Regions from separate parts of the Hydrogenophaga sedimenti genome, predicted to be linked through region 2. Evidence: predicted binding sites of a transcription regulator. Region 2 holds the regulator's gene; the other holds the start of a gene.
What was found. Region 2 encodes LexA, which represses DNA repair genes until DNA is damaged. Its sites were predicted from a motif close to ACTGTATNNNNATACAGT; they were not measured.
Positions count from the first base shown of each region.

Region 1: the regulator LexA is predicted to act here: its motif matches at 3,654-3,671, upstream of imuA (translesion DNA synthesis-associated protein ImuA).

Region 1 covers NZ_JBPZHA010000011.1:87,626-93,280, reverse strand. Annotated here, with positions in the region: gene ACS5NL_RS17705 (ABC transporter ATP-binding protein) at 1-168, shown strand, start outside; gene ACS5NL_RS17700 (ABC transporter ATP-binding protein) at 186-902, shown strand; gene lysS (lysine--tRNA ligase) at 972-2,519, shown strand; gene rpoH (RNA polymerase sigma factor RpoH) at 2,581-3,537, opposite strand; gene imuA (translesion DNA synthesis-associated protein ImuA) at 3,693-4,571, shown strand; gene ACS5NL_RS17680 (Y-family DNA polymerase) at 4,516-5,655, shown strand, end outside.
Region 2 covers NZ_JBPZHA010000010.1:193,074-198,728, forward strand. Annotated here, with positions in the region: gene kdsB (3-deoxy-manno-octulosonate cytidylyltransferase) at 1-89, shown strand, start outside; gene adk (adenylate kinase) at 231-887, shown strand; gene ACS5NL_RS17095 (asparaginase) at 936-1,928, opposite strand; gene lexA (transcriptional repressor LexA) at 2,019-2,699, shown strand; gene ACS5NL_RS17105 (hypothetical protein) at 2,834-3,190, shown strand; gene ACS5NL_RS17110 (D-2-hydroxyacid dehydrogenase family protein) at 3,281-4,288, shown strand; gene ACS5NL_RS17115 (type IV pilus assembly protein FimV) at 4,351-5,655, opposite strand, start outside.

The sequences.
Region 1 (5,655 bases), on a different contig from region 2:
GACAACCGCACCATCCTGCTGATCGAACACGACGTGAAGCTGGTGATGGGCCTGTGCGACCGCGTGACCGTGCTCGACTACGGCAAGCAACTCTCGTCCGGCACGCCGGCCGAGGTGCAGAGCGATCCCAAGGTGATCGAGGCGTATCTGGGCACTGGCGGCCACTGAAAGAGAGAGCAGACAACATGGCAAACACACTCCTCAAAGTCAGCGGGCTGAAGGTCTCCTACGGCGGCATCAAGGCCGTCAAGGGCGTCGACCTCGAAGTGCGCGAAGGCGAGCTGATCTCGCTGATCGGCTCCAACGGCGCCGGCAAGACCACCACCATGAAGGCCATCACCGGTTCGCTGGGCTTCGAAGGCGGCGACATCGAATACCTGGGCCAGAGCATCAAGGGCCGCGGTGCCTGGGATCTGGTCAAGCTGGGTCTGGCGATGGTGCCGGAAGGCCGCGGTGTCTTCACCCGCATGACCATCACCGAAAACCTGCAGATGGGCGCCTACATCCGCACCGACAAGGCCGGCATCGCCACCGACATCGAGCGCATGTTCGGCATCTTCCCGCGCCTGAAGGAACGCAAGGACCAGCTGGCCGGCACGATGTCGGGCGGCGAGCAGCAGATGCTGGCGATGGCGCGCGCGCTGATGAGCCAGCCCAAGGTGCTGCTGCTGGACGAACCTTCGATGGGGCTGTCGCCGATCATGGTCGACAAGATCTTTGAGGTCGTGCGTGACGTGTCGGCCCAGGGCGTGACCGTGGTGCTGGTCGAGCAGAACGCCCAGCGCGCGCTGCAGATCGCCGACCGTGGCTACGTGATGGACTCCGGCCTGATCACCATGACCGGTGCCGGCAAGGACCTGCTGGTCGACCCGAAGGTGCGTGAGGCGTACCTGGGGCATTGACCTCCGGCCGGAACTTACAATGACGGGTTGCGCTTTCCGGGCGCAACCCGTTTTTATTTGTCCCACACCATGACCACCGAACACGCCCACGCCATCCCCGCCGCCGACGACAACCAGCTGATTGCGGAGCGGCGCGAGAAACTCAAAGGCCTGCGCGAAGCGCAGCAGCGCGGCGAGGGCGTGGCCTTCCCGAACGACTTCAAGCCCCGCGACACCGCCGAAGCGCTGTTCGCCACGCACGGCGAATCGAGCAAGGAAGCGCTGGAAGCCAGCCCGGTGCGCGCCAGCGTCTCGGGCCGCATGATGCTCAAGCGCGTGATGGGCAAGGCCTGTTTCGCGACCATCCAGGATTCGTCCTTCGGCCCCAGCGGCGGCCGCATCCAGCTCTACCTGAACACCGACAGCGTGGGCGAGGAGAAGCTGGCCGCGTTCAAGCACTGGGACCTGGGCGACATCGTCGCGGCCGAGGGCGTGCTCATGCGCACCCGCACCGGCGAGCTGTCGATCCACGCCGACAGCATCCGCCTGATCACCAAGAGCCTGCGCCCGCTGCCCGACAAGTTCCACGGCGTGGCCGACCAGGAAATCAAATACCGCCAGCGCTACGTCGACCTGATGACCGACGAGGCCTCGCGCCGCCGTTTCGTCACCCGCAGCAAGGCCCTGTCCAGCATCCGCGACTACATGGTCGGTCACGGTTTCCTGGAGGTCGAAACGCCCATGCTGCACCCCATTCCCGGCGGTGCCAACGCCAAGCCCTTCAAGACGCACCACAACGCGCTGGACCAGGAAATGTTCCTGCGCATCGCGCCCGAGCTGTATCTGAAGCGCCTGCTGGTGGGTGGTTTCGAGCGTGTGTTCGAGATCAACCGCAACTTCCGCAACGAAGGCATCAGCGTCCGCCACAACCCCGAATTCACCATGATGGAGTTCTACGCGGCGTACTGGAACTACCAGGACCTGATGGACTTCAACGAGCAGCTGATCCGCCACGTGGTCAAGCAGGTGCACGGCGACACGCCGCTGACCTACAACGGTCAGCCGGTCGACGTGTTCTCGCCGTTTGAGCGCCTGACGATCCGCGAAGCCATCCTCAAGTACACCGACGCCGGTGCCGGCGTGGACGACACGGCCTGGCTGATCCCGGCGCTCAAGAAGCTGGGCATGAGCGAAGAGAAGCACCAGCTGTCCAGCCGCAGCCTGGCCAGCCTGCAGGTGCTGTATTTCGAAGAGACGGTGGAAGAGAAGCTCTGGAACCCGACCTTCATCATGGAGCACCCGACCGAGATTTCGCCGCTGGCCCGCGCCAACGACGACCGCCCGGAAGTGACCGAGCGCTTCGAGCTCTACATCACCGGCCGCGAATTCGGCAACGCCTTCTCCGAGCTGAACGACGCCGAAGACCAGGCCGCGCGCTTCCATGCGCAGGTCGCGGCCAAGGACGGTGGCGACGAAGAGGCGATGTACTACGACGCCGACTTCATCCGCGCGCTGGAATACGGCATGCCCCCGGCCGGCGGCTGTGGCATCGGCATCGACCGCCTGATGATGCTGCTGACCGACTCGCCCAGCATCCGCGACGTGATCCTGTTCCCGGCGCTGCGACGCGAGGCTTGATCCCAGACCGACAAAAAGAAACCGCCCTCGGGCGGTTTCTTTTTGGGTGGTCCGCGGCGGATCAGGCGAACTCGGCCAGCGCCTTGCGCATCTTCTTCATGGCCGCGACCTCGATCTGGCGGATGCGCTCGGCGCTCACGCCGTACTCGGCCGCCAGTTCGTGCAGCGTCATGCCGCCCGAGCCGTCGTCGTTCACCTTGAGCCAGCGCTCGGTCACGATGCGGCGCGAGCGGTCGTCGAGCTCGCCCATGGCGCGTGCCACGCCTTCGGTGGCCAGCGCGTCGCGCTGCGCCGATTCGAGCACGGCGGTCGGCTCGTGGGTCGCGTCGGCCAGATAGGCGATCGGGCCAAAACTGTCTTCGCCGTCCTCGCCGGGGCTGGGGTCGAGCACCACGTCGCCGCCCGAGAGCCGGGTTTCCATCTCGCGCACTTCTTCGGGCTTGACCTTCAGGTCGCGCGCGACCAGATCGACCTCGCCGTCGGAAAACGCTTCGCGGTGCGTGTCACCGTCCAGTGCCTCGGCGCGGAAACCCTGCTTCATCGAGCGCAGGTTGAAGAACAGCTTGCGCTGGGCCTTGGTCGTGGCGACCTTGACCATGCGCCAGTTCTTCAGGATGTATTCGTGGATCTCGGCCTTGATCCAGTGGATCGCGTAGCTGACCAGGCGCACGCCCTGTTCGGGGTCGAAGCGCTTGACGGCCTTCATCAGGCCGACGTTGCCTTCCTGGATCAGGTCGCCGTGCGGCAGGCCGTAGCCGAGGTACTGGCGGGCGATCGAGACCACCAGGCGCAGGTGCGACATCACCAGCTGCCCGGCGGCATCAAGGTCGTTGTGGTCGCGCAGGCGGCGCGCGGCCGACTGCTCTTCTTCCAGCGTCAGCAGCGGCATGCGGTTGACGGCGGAGATGTAGGCGTCCAGGTTGCCCAGTGGCGGCAGCGTCAGCGAACGGTTCCACGGGCTGGCAACGGCCAGCGTGGCAGACGGCAGGGCAGCGGGGGCAAGCAGGGTGTGGGACATCAGAAAGAGCCTCCTAAGTGGTCTCGCTCAAATATTAGCACTCTCTCTGAGTGAGTGCTAAAGGAATGGTTCCATGACCGTGAAGTCTGTGATGGACAATCGCTCCGGTTTCTTGTACTGTACATAAAAACAGTATTTGATGCCTTGAACCTGCCATGTCCGTCTTGCCCCTGCGTCTATCCGGCGACTTGCCGGAGGTTTCCGCGTCCGCTGCCGTTGCTGGCCGGCTGCCGCGCGAAACCATGCCACAGGCGTTGCCGCGTGCGGTGGCAGAGGCGATCTGGCGCGGTGACCAGCTGGGGCGACCGGTCATGGCCACGCTGCCCAGCGGGTTCGAGGCGCTGGACGCTGCCCTGCCGGGCGGCGGCTGGCCCTGTCAGGGGTTGACCGAGATCCTCAGCACCCAGGGGGGCACGCTGGAGTGGCGGTTGTTGGGGCCGGCGCTGGCCCGGGTCTGTGCCGCCGGTCGCAGCGTGGTGCTGGTCGGACCGCCGCAGCCGCCGCACCTGCCGGGTCTGCGTTTCGAGGGGGTGACAGAGCAGCAGCTGGTCTGGGTGCAGGCCGAAACGCCGGCCGAGCGCCTGTGGGCGACCGAACAGCTGCTCAAAGGGCGTTCCTGTGGGGCGCTGATCGCCTGGCTGCCCAAGGCGCGGCCCGAGCAGCTGCGCCGACTGCAGGTGCTGGCCGGTGCGGGCGATGCGCCGGTGTTCCTGTGCCGGCCGGCAGAGGAGGCCAGCAGTGCCTCGGCCGCACCACTGCGGCTGCTGGTGCGGGTGGAGGCAGACTGGTGCCTGGCGGTCGAGGTGTTCAAGCGCAAGGGGCCGCCGCTGGAGGCGCCCTTGCATCTGCAGGCCATGCCGGCGGCGTTGCACGCGATCCTGACGCCCCGGCTGCGCCAGCCCAGCCGGCTGCTGCCGCGCGATCCGGCGCGTGCACCCGCACCGGTGCCGACGGCGCCGGCTTTTCACGAGAGCGACCATGCTCTGGTCAGCGCTGCTGCTGCCACCGCCCGACGACAGCGCTTGGCCCACTGACGCGGCGCTGCAGGCGCTGGCGCTCTGGGCCCTTCAGTTCACGCCCCGGGTCGCCGTCGCCGACGAAGCCGTGGTCATGGAGCTGGCGGCCAGCGTGCGCCTGTTCGGTGGCCGGCATGCGCTGCACCAGCGTGTGCAGGCCGAAGGCGCCGAGCTGGGTGTGGGCCGGATCGCCTGGGCGCCCAACAGCCTGGCGGCGCTGGCGCTGGCGCGTGCCGGCATGTCCAACGGATTGGCCGGACCGCTGGGGGCACTGCTCGATGCCCTGCCCATGGAGACGCTCAGCGCCGTGCGCCCGCACCGGCTCACGCTGGCGCACATCGGCTGCCGCACCCTGGGCGATGTGCGGCGGCTGCCGCGGGGGGGCGTGGGCCGCCGCTTCGGCCAGCCGCTGCTGGCGGCGCTCGACCAGATCTACGGCCGGGCGCCCGAGGTGCACCAGTGGATCGAGCCGCCCGAGCGCTTTGCGCAACGGCTGGAGCTGATGTTCCGGGTGGACGACGCGCCGGCCCTGCTGTTCGGTGCGCGGCGCCTGCTGCTGTCGCTGTGCGGCTGGCTGGCGGCGCGCCACAGTGGCACCACCGCGTTCACGCTGCACTGGGCGCACGACGCCATGCGCGCGAAGTCGGCGGGCGAGGGCGGTTGCCTCACCGTGCGCACGGCAGAACCCACGCGCCAGATCGACCACCTGTGCCGTCTGCTGGCCGAGCACCTGGCCCGGGTGGAACTGCTGGCGCCGGTGGGTGACCTGGAACTCACCGCCGACGTCGTGCAGCCGCTGGAGGAGCACAGCGCCTCCTGGCTGCCCGACGAGGACGCCGGCAGCGAGGCGCTGCCCCTGGTGCTGGAGCGCATCGCCGTGCGCCTGGGACCGCAGCGTGTCCTACGGCCGGTGCTGTGCGAAGACCACCGCCCCGAGTGGATGTGCCGCTGGCAGCCGGCGGGCGAACCCTTGCCCCGCAAGCCGGTCCCGGGCAGCGATGTGCCGCAGCCCGGTTTCATCCTGCCGGCGCCGCTCAAGCTGCTGGTGCGCGGCGACCGGCCGTATTACCAGGGCGAGTTGCAGCTGCTTGTCGGCCCGCAG
Region 2 (5,655 bases):
CGGTGCACGTGAGCGAGCACGCACCGGGCCCTGGCGTCGACACGCCGGCCGACCTTGAGCGCGTGCGCGCCCTGTTCGTATCAGTTTGATTCTCTTGCCGCGCCTGTAAGCCAGTGTCGGGGCGGGCCATGCTATCCTCAATCGAACGCTTCTCGTGAGAGAGGTGCGGGTGCGCTCACGGAGACAGGCGCCCCTTCGAATCCACTGAAAAACTCTTCACAAGGAAGACGATGAGACTGATCCTGTTGGGCGCTCCGGGCGCGGGCAAAGGCACTCAAGCCACCTTCATCTGCCAGAAGTACGGCATCCCCCAGATTTCCACCGGCGACATGCTGCGCGCAGCGGTCAAGGCCGGCACGCCGCTGGGCCTGCAGGCCAAGGCGGTGATGGAATCGGGCGGCCTGGTCAGCGACGACCTGATCATCAACCTGGTCAAGGAACGCATCGCCCAGAGCGATTGCGCCAACGGCTTCCTGTTCGACGGCTTCCCGCGCACCATTCCGCAAGCCGACGCGATGAAGGCAGCCGGCGTCAAGCTGGACTATGTGCTGGAAATCGACGTGCCATTCGACGCCATCATCGAGCGCATGAGCGGCCGCCGCTCGCACCCGGCCTCGGGTCGCACCTACCATGTCAAGTTCAACCCGCCCAAGGTGGAAGGCAAGGACGACGTGACTGGCGAGCCCCTGATCCAGCGCGACGACGACAAGGAAGAGACCGTCAAGAAGCGCCTGGAGGTCTACAGCGCGCAGACCCGCCCGCTGGTCGACTATTACAGCAACTGGGCCAAGGCCGACCCGGCCGCCGCACCCAAGTACCGTGCCATCAGCGGCACGGGCTCGGTCGACGAAATCACCGGCCGCGCCTTCCAGGCACTGGCTGGCTGAAGCCCTCGGCCACCCCACACAAACCCGGCCCAGGCCGGGTTTGTTGTTTCAGGACGGCACGACGTCTCCGGCCAGCAGCGCCAGAGCCAGCGCGATGCGCGCCTTCACCGGCGAGAGTCCCGCCGAATCCGGCCAGGGATTGGCCGGATCGGGAATCACCCGCCCCCGGGCGCAGCGCGTGGCCCGCACCACGCGCACCCCACGCGCCGAGGCCTCGCTCAGGACCTGCGCCAACGCCCGGTGCACGGTGCCATTGCCGGTGGCCGCCACGACAATGCCACGCGGCCGGAGTCCCGGATCGGCATCTCCCGCCAGCAGCAGGGCGCGCACCAGCCCACCATCGGTGTCCGCGTGGCTGGTGACGATGTGCACGCCGGGCAAGGCCGGGGCCGCCAGCACCCGCGCCAGCAGGTCGTCGGCGCGACCATCTGGGGTGTTCGCAGCCGGCGGCCGGTGGAACCAGCGCAACTGGCCCTCCTCGACACAGGCCAGCGGCCCCGCGTCGCCGGAATCGAAGGCATCCACGCGGTAGCTGTGCACCTTGGCCACATGCTCGGCAGCGTGCACCTGCCCGGCGCAGACCACCACCGTGCCCGACACCTCTGCCAGCCCCGCCACCGTCACGGCATCGAGCAGGTTCTGCGGGCCATCCGGCACCAGCGCGGTCGCAGGCCGCATGGCGCAGGTGAACACCACCGGCTTGACCGGGCGCAGCACCGACTCGACGAACCAGGCCGTCTCTTCCAGTGTGTCCGTGCCGTGTGTGACCACCACACCACTGACCTCTTCGCGGGAAAGGTGATGCGCCAGCCGCTCCAGCAGGCGCTTCCACAGATCAAAGTGCATGTCCTTGCTGTCGACCTGCTCCACCTGCTCGACTTCCAGTGCCATGCCCTCCAGCGCTGGCACCCCCGCCAGCAGATCTTCGACCCGCACCTGCCCGGCCACATAACCCACGTTGTCGCCCGGACGGCTCGCGCGGCCGGCAATGGTTCCACCGGTCCCCAGGATGACCCGAACGCCCTTGTTGTTGATTGCCACTTGCCAAGTCTCCGAAACTGTTTAAAAATACAGATACTGGATAAGAAAACAGCTTATCCGTTGCCCCGCTCGCCAAACCACGAGGTTGACATGATCGAGTCGTTCCCGCCCAAGCTCACTCCCCGCCAGCAGCAGATCCTGGAGCTGATCCAGAACGCCATTGCGCGCACGGGTGCGCCACCGACGCGGGCCGAGATCGCCGCCGAACTCGGCTTCAAGTCCGCCAACGCCGCCGAGGAGCACCTGCAGGCGCTGGCGCGCAAGGGTGTGATCGAACTCGTCAGCGGCACCTCCCGCGGCATCCGGCTGCGCAGCCACGACCTGCGGGCCATCAATGAGCAAAGGGCCCAGCAGCTTACACTGCCGCTGCCCAGCCTGACCCAGCTGATGCTGCCCCTCATCGGTCGCGTCGCAGCCGGTTCCCCGATCCTCGCGCAGGAACATGTGGACCAGACCTACCATGTGGAGCGCAGCCTGTTCCAGCGCACGCCCGACTACCTGCTGCGCGTGCGCGGCATGTCGATGCGGGACGTCGGCATCCTCGATGGCGATCTGCTGGCCGTGCAGGCTGGCAAGGAAGCCAAGAATGGCCAGATCGTCGTGGCCCGCCTGGGCGACGATGTCACGGTCAAGCGCTTCATGCGGCGCGAGCAGCAAATCGAGCTGCACGCCGAGAACCCCGACTACAAGACCATCGTCGTGCAACCCGGCGAGCCCTTCGAAATCGAAGGCCTGGCGGTCGGCCTGATCCGAAACAGCTTCCAGATCTGACCCCTCGGGTCGGTGCTGTCCTTGCAGGTGGCGGGCGTTTTGTCCGGTGGTTTCCGTGCCGCCGTGCACATCCCTGCGAGGTCGGCTTTTCCGTGTCAATCCTGCCTGTGTCCAACCCCTCACTGGAGTTTCACATGGGAATCCGCATCTCTTCCACCACCTGGCGCGCGCCCCTGCAACTGATCGACAGCTGGCTGCCTGCTCCTTCGACCTCGTGCCAGACCCGCCGCCCGGTGGCACCCTGGCTGCAACGCTTTGCCAAGGCCGGCTGGCTGGGACGAGCCGCGCCATCTGCAGACGTCACGCAACGCGGTGCCCAGCAGGCCCAGGCCGCCTGCCCTGCCACCGTGCGCGCCGCACCGGTGCGCATCGTGCGTCCACCCAAGACGCTGCGGGGAAACAACCGGCTCGTCATTGCTGGCCGTATGGCCGATGTCTGCGCCGAACTGGAACGTCTGGCCGCGCTGGAACAGCCGACCGCCATGGGCTGAGCACCAAGCGGGCGAGGAATCCTTCTCGCCCGCTTGGTACCCAAGCCGCGCTCGGGTCCGGCATCCATGCATGGCGGCACAATAGCCGGCATGAACATTGTCATCCTCGACGACTATCAGGACGTGGTCCGCAAGCTCGATTGCGCCACGCGCCTGGAACCTTTCCCTGCCAAGGTCTTCACCAATACCGTCAAGGGGGTTGGCCAGTTGTCGATTCGCCTGCGTGATGCAGACGTGCTGGTGCTGATCCGGGAACGAACCCAGATCACGCGCCAACTGGTCGAAAAGCTGCCGCGGCTCAAGCTGATCGCACAGACCGGCCGCGTCGGTGCCCACATCGATGTCAACGCCTGTACGGAGCGCGGCATCGCCGTCGCCGAGGGCAAGAGTTCCCCGGTGTCCACCGCAGAGCTGACCTGGGCTCTGATCATGGCGTCGATGCGCCGGATTCCCCAGTATGTGGCCAGCCTCAAACATGGCGCGTGGCAGCAGTCCGGCCTCAAGGCCTCTTCGATGCCCGCCAACTTCGGTCTGGGCATGGTGCTGCATGGCAAGACACTCGGTCTGTGGAGCTATGGCCGCATCGGCAAACTGGTCGCTGCCTATGGACGCGCCTTCGGCATGCGGGTGCTCGTCTGGGGCAGCGAAAACAGCCGCCAGCAAGCGGTGAACGACGGCTACGAACAGGCCAGCAGCCGCGAGCAGCTGTTCGAGCAGTCCGATGTGCTTAGCCTGCATCTCCGGCTGGGCGAAACAAGCGCCGGCTGCGTCACGCTGGAAGACCTTTCACGCATGAAGCCGACCGCGCTGCTGGTCAACACGTCCCGTGCCGAGCTGATCGAGGCAGAGGCACTGCTGACGGCGCTCAACCGGGGGCGCCCCGGCATGGCCGCCATCGACGTGTTCGAGTCTGAGCCCATTCTCCAGGGCCATGCGCTGCTGCGCCTGGAGAACTGCATCTGCACGCCACACATCGGCTATGTGGAGCTGGACAACTACGAAACCCTGTTTTCCGCGGCCTTCGACAACGTGGTGAATTTCATCAAGGGGACACCCACCAACATCGTCAATCCGGGGTCCTTGCAGGTCCGTCGCTGAGTGCCATTGCCAAAGAAAAAGGGCCGGAGATCTCCGGCCCTTTTTCTTTGGCAAAGACGGAATCAACCGGCTTTGCCGCCCTTGTCGGCATCGTCGTCCGGAGGCATGAAGTCGAGTACTTCGAAGTCGATCAGGTTGCCGATCGACAATTCATCCCCCGCATGGAGCGGAGACACCACCTTGGCGGTCTGCTCCACCGGCACCGCCACCTCCGGAAGCGACGCTTCGAACGCCGAGGCCTCCTGCAAGGCGTCCAGGTCCACATCCAGTCCCAGGCGCGGGGATGCGTGCGGAATGTCTTCCAGCGGCTGGGTATTGCGATCGCCGGAAGCACCGGCCACCGCTGCCGCGGCGCCCGCAGCCACCGCTCCGCGGGGTCCGGCTGCCTTGAGCGGGCGGATGGAGGTGTGCTGGAAATCGGAAGCCCCCAGACCGGCATCCCGCTTGATCACATCCTTGGCAATCGCGTGCAGCAGCAGCAGCTCGCGGTATGCCTCCAGGTCGAACACCTCGGCCTCGCCATCGGAAGCGTCGCGGAAGATCGAGTTTTCGATCACATCCAGCACGCGCGGCTGGGGCCACAGCGCCTGGATGCGGCCGAACGCGGTTTCGTACGATTCCAGCCCCTGACTCGCATCCGAGTACTGATCGAACGGTGGTGCACCCGCGTTGAACTTCTGGTTGAATTCGACGCGCAGCCGGTCGTAGTCGCTGCGACGGTCCAGCTTGTGGTAGAGCTTGAAGAGATCCAGGTAAGCCAGCGCGCTGGGCTCATGGCTTTCGTTGATGTGGTTCTTGAGCACGCCGATCGCCTGATCGAACTCGCCCAGTGACACGAAGAAATCCGACTGCTGCTGCACATCGAACAGCTCTTCGGTGGCGACCGACCGGGAAACCCCCATCTGGCTCGCCGGAAATTCACGGCGATCAGCTGCGGTCAGCAACGCTGCCTCGCTCTCGCTCGCATCGGAGTGCAGGACATGCAGATCGTCCAGGCCCGATTCGTCACCAAGATCCAGGTCCAGATCGAGCGGACGAGACGGTTTCACAGCTCCTTTGGCCGTGGCCGCCGCATTCTTGGACGATCCCGCAGCCCACCAGCTCTTGGCTTTCGCATCGCCGGTGCCCGCCGCCGAGCGGCGTTTCCACAACCAGGACACGCCCAGCAGGCTCAGCAACAGCAAGCCGCCGAGCAGATACGCCAGCCAGGTCATGTAGCGCGACTTCTCGACCTCGGCTTCCAGCGCCTGCAAAGCGGCCTTGTTCTTGGCCTCCTGCTCGCGCAGTCCCTTGGACTCGGCCTCCAGCACGGACAGCTTCTGGGCATCGCGCAGGATGTCTTCCGGCGATGCATTCAACGCTTTCCA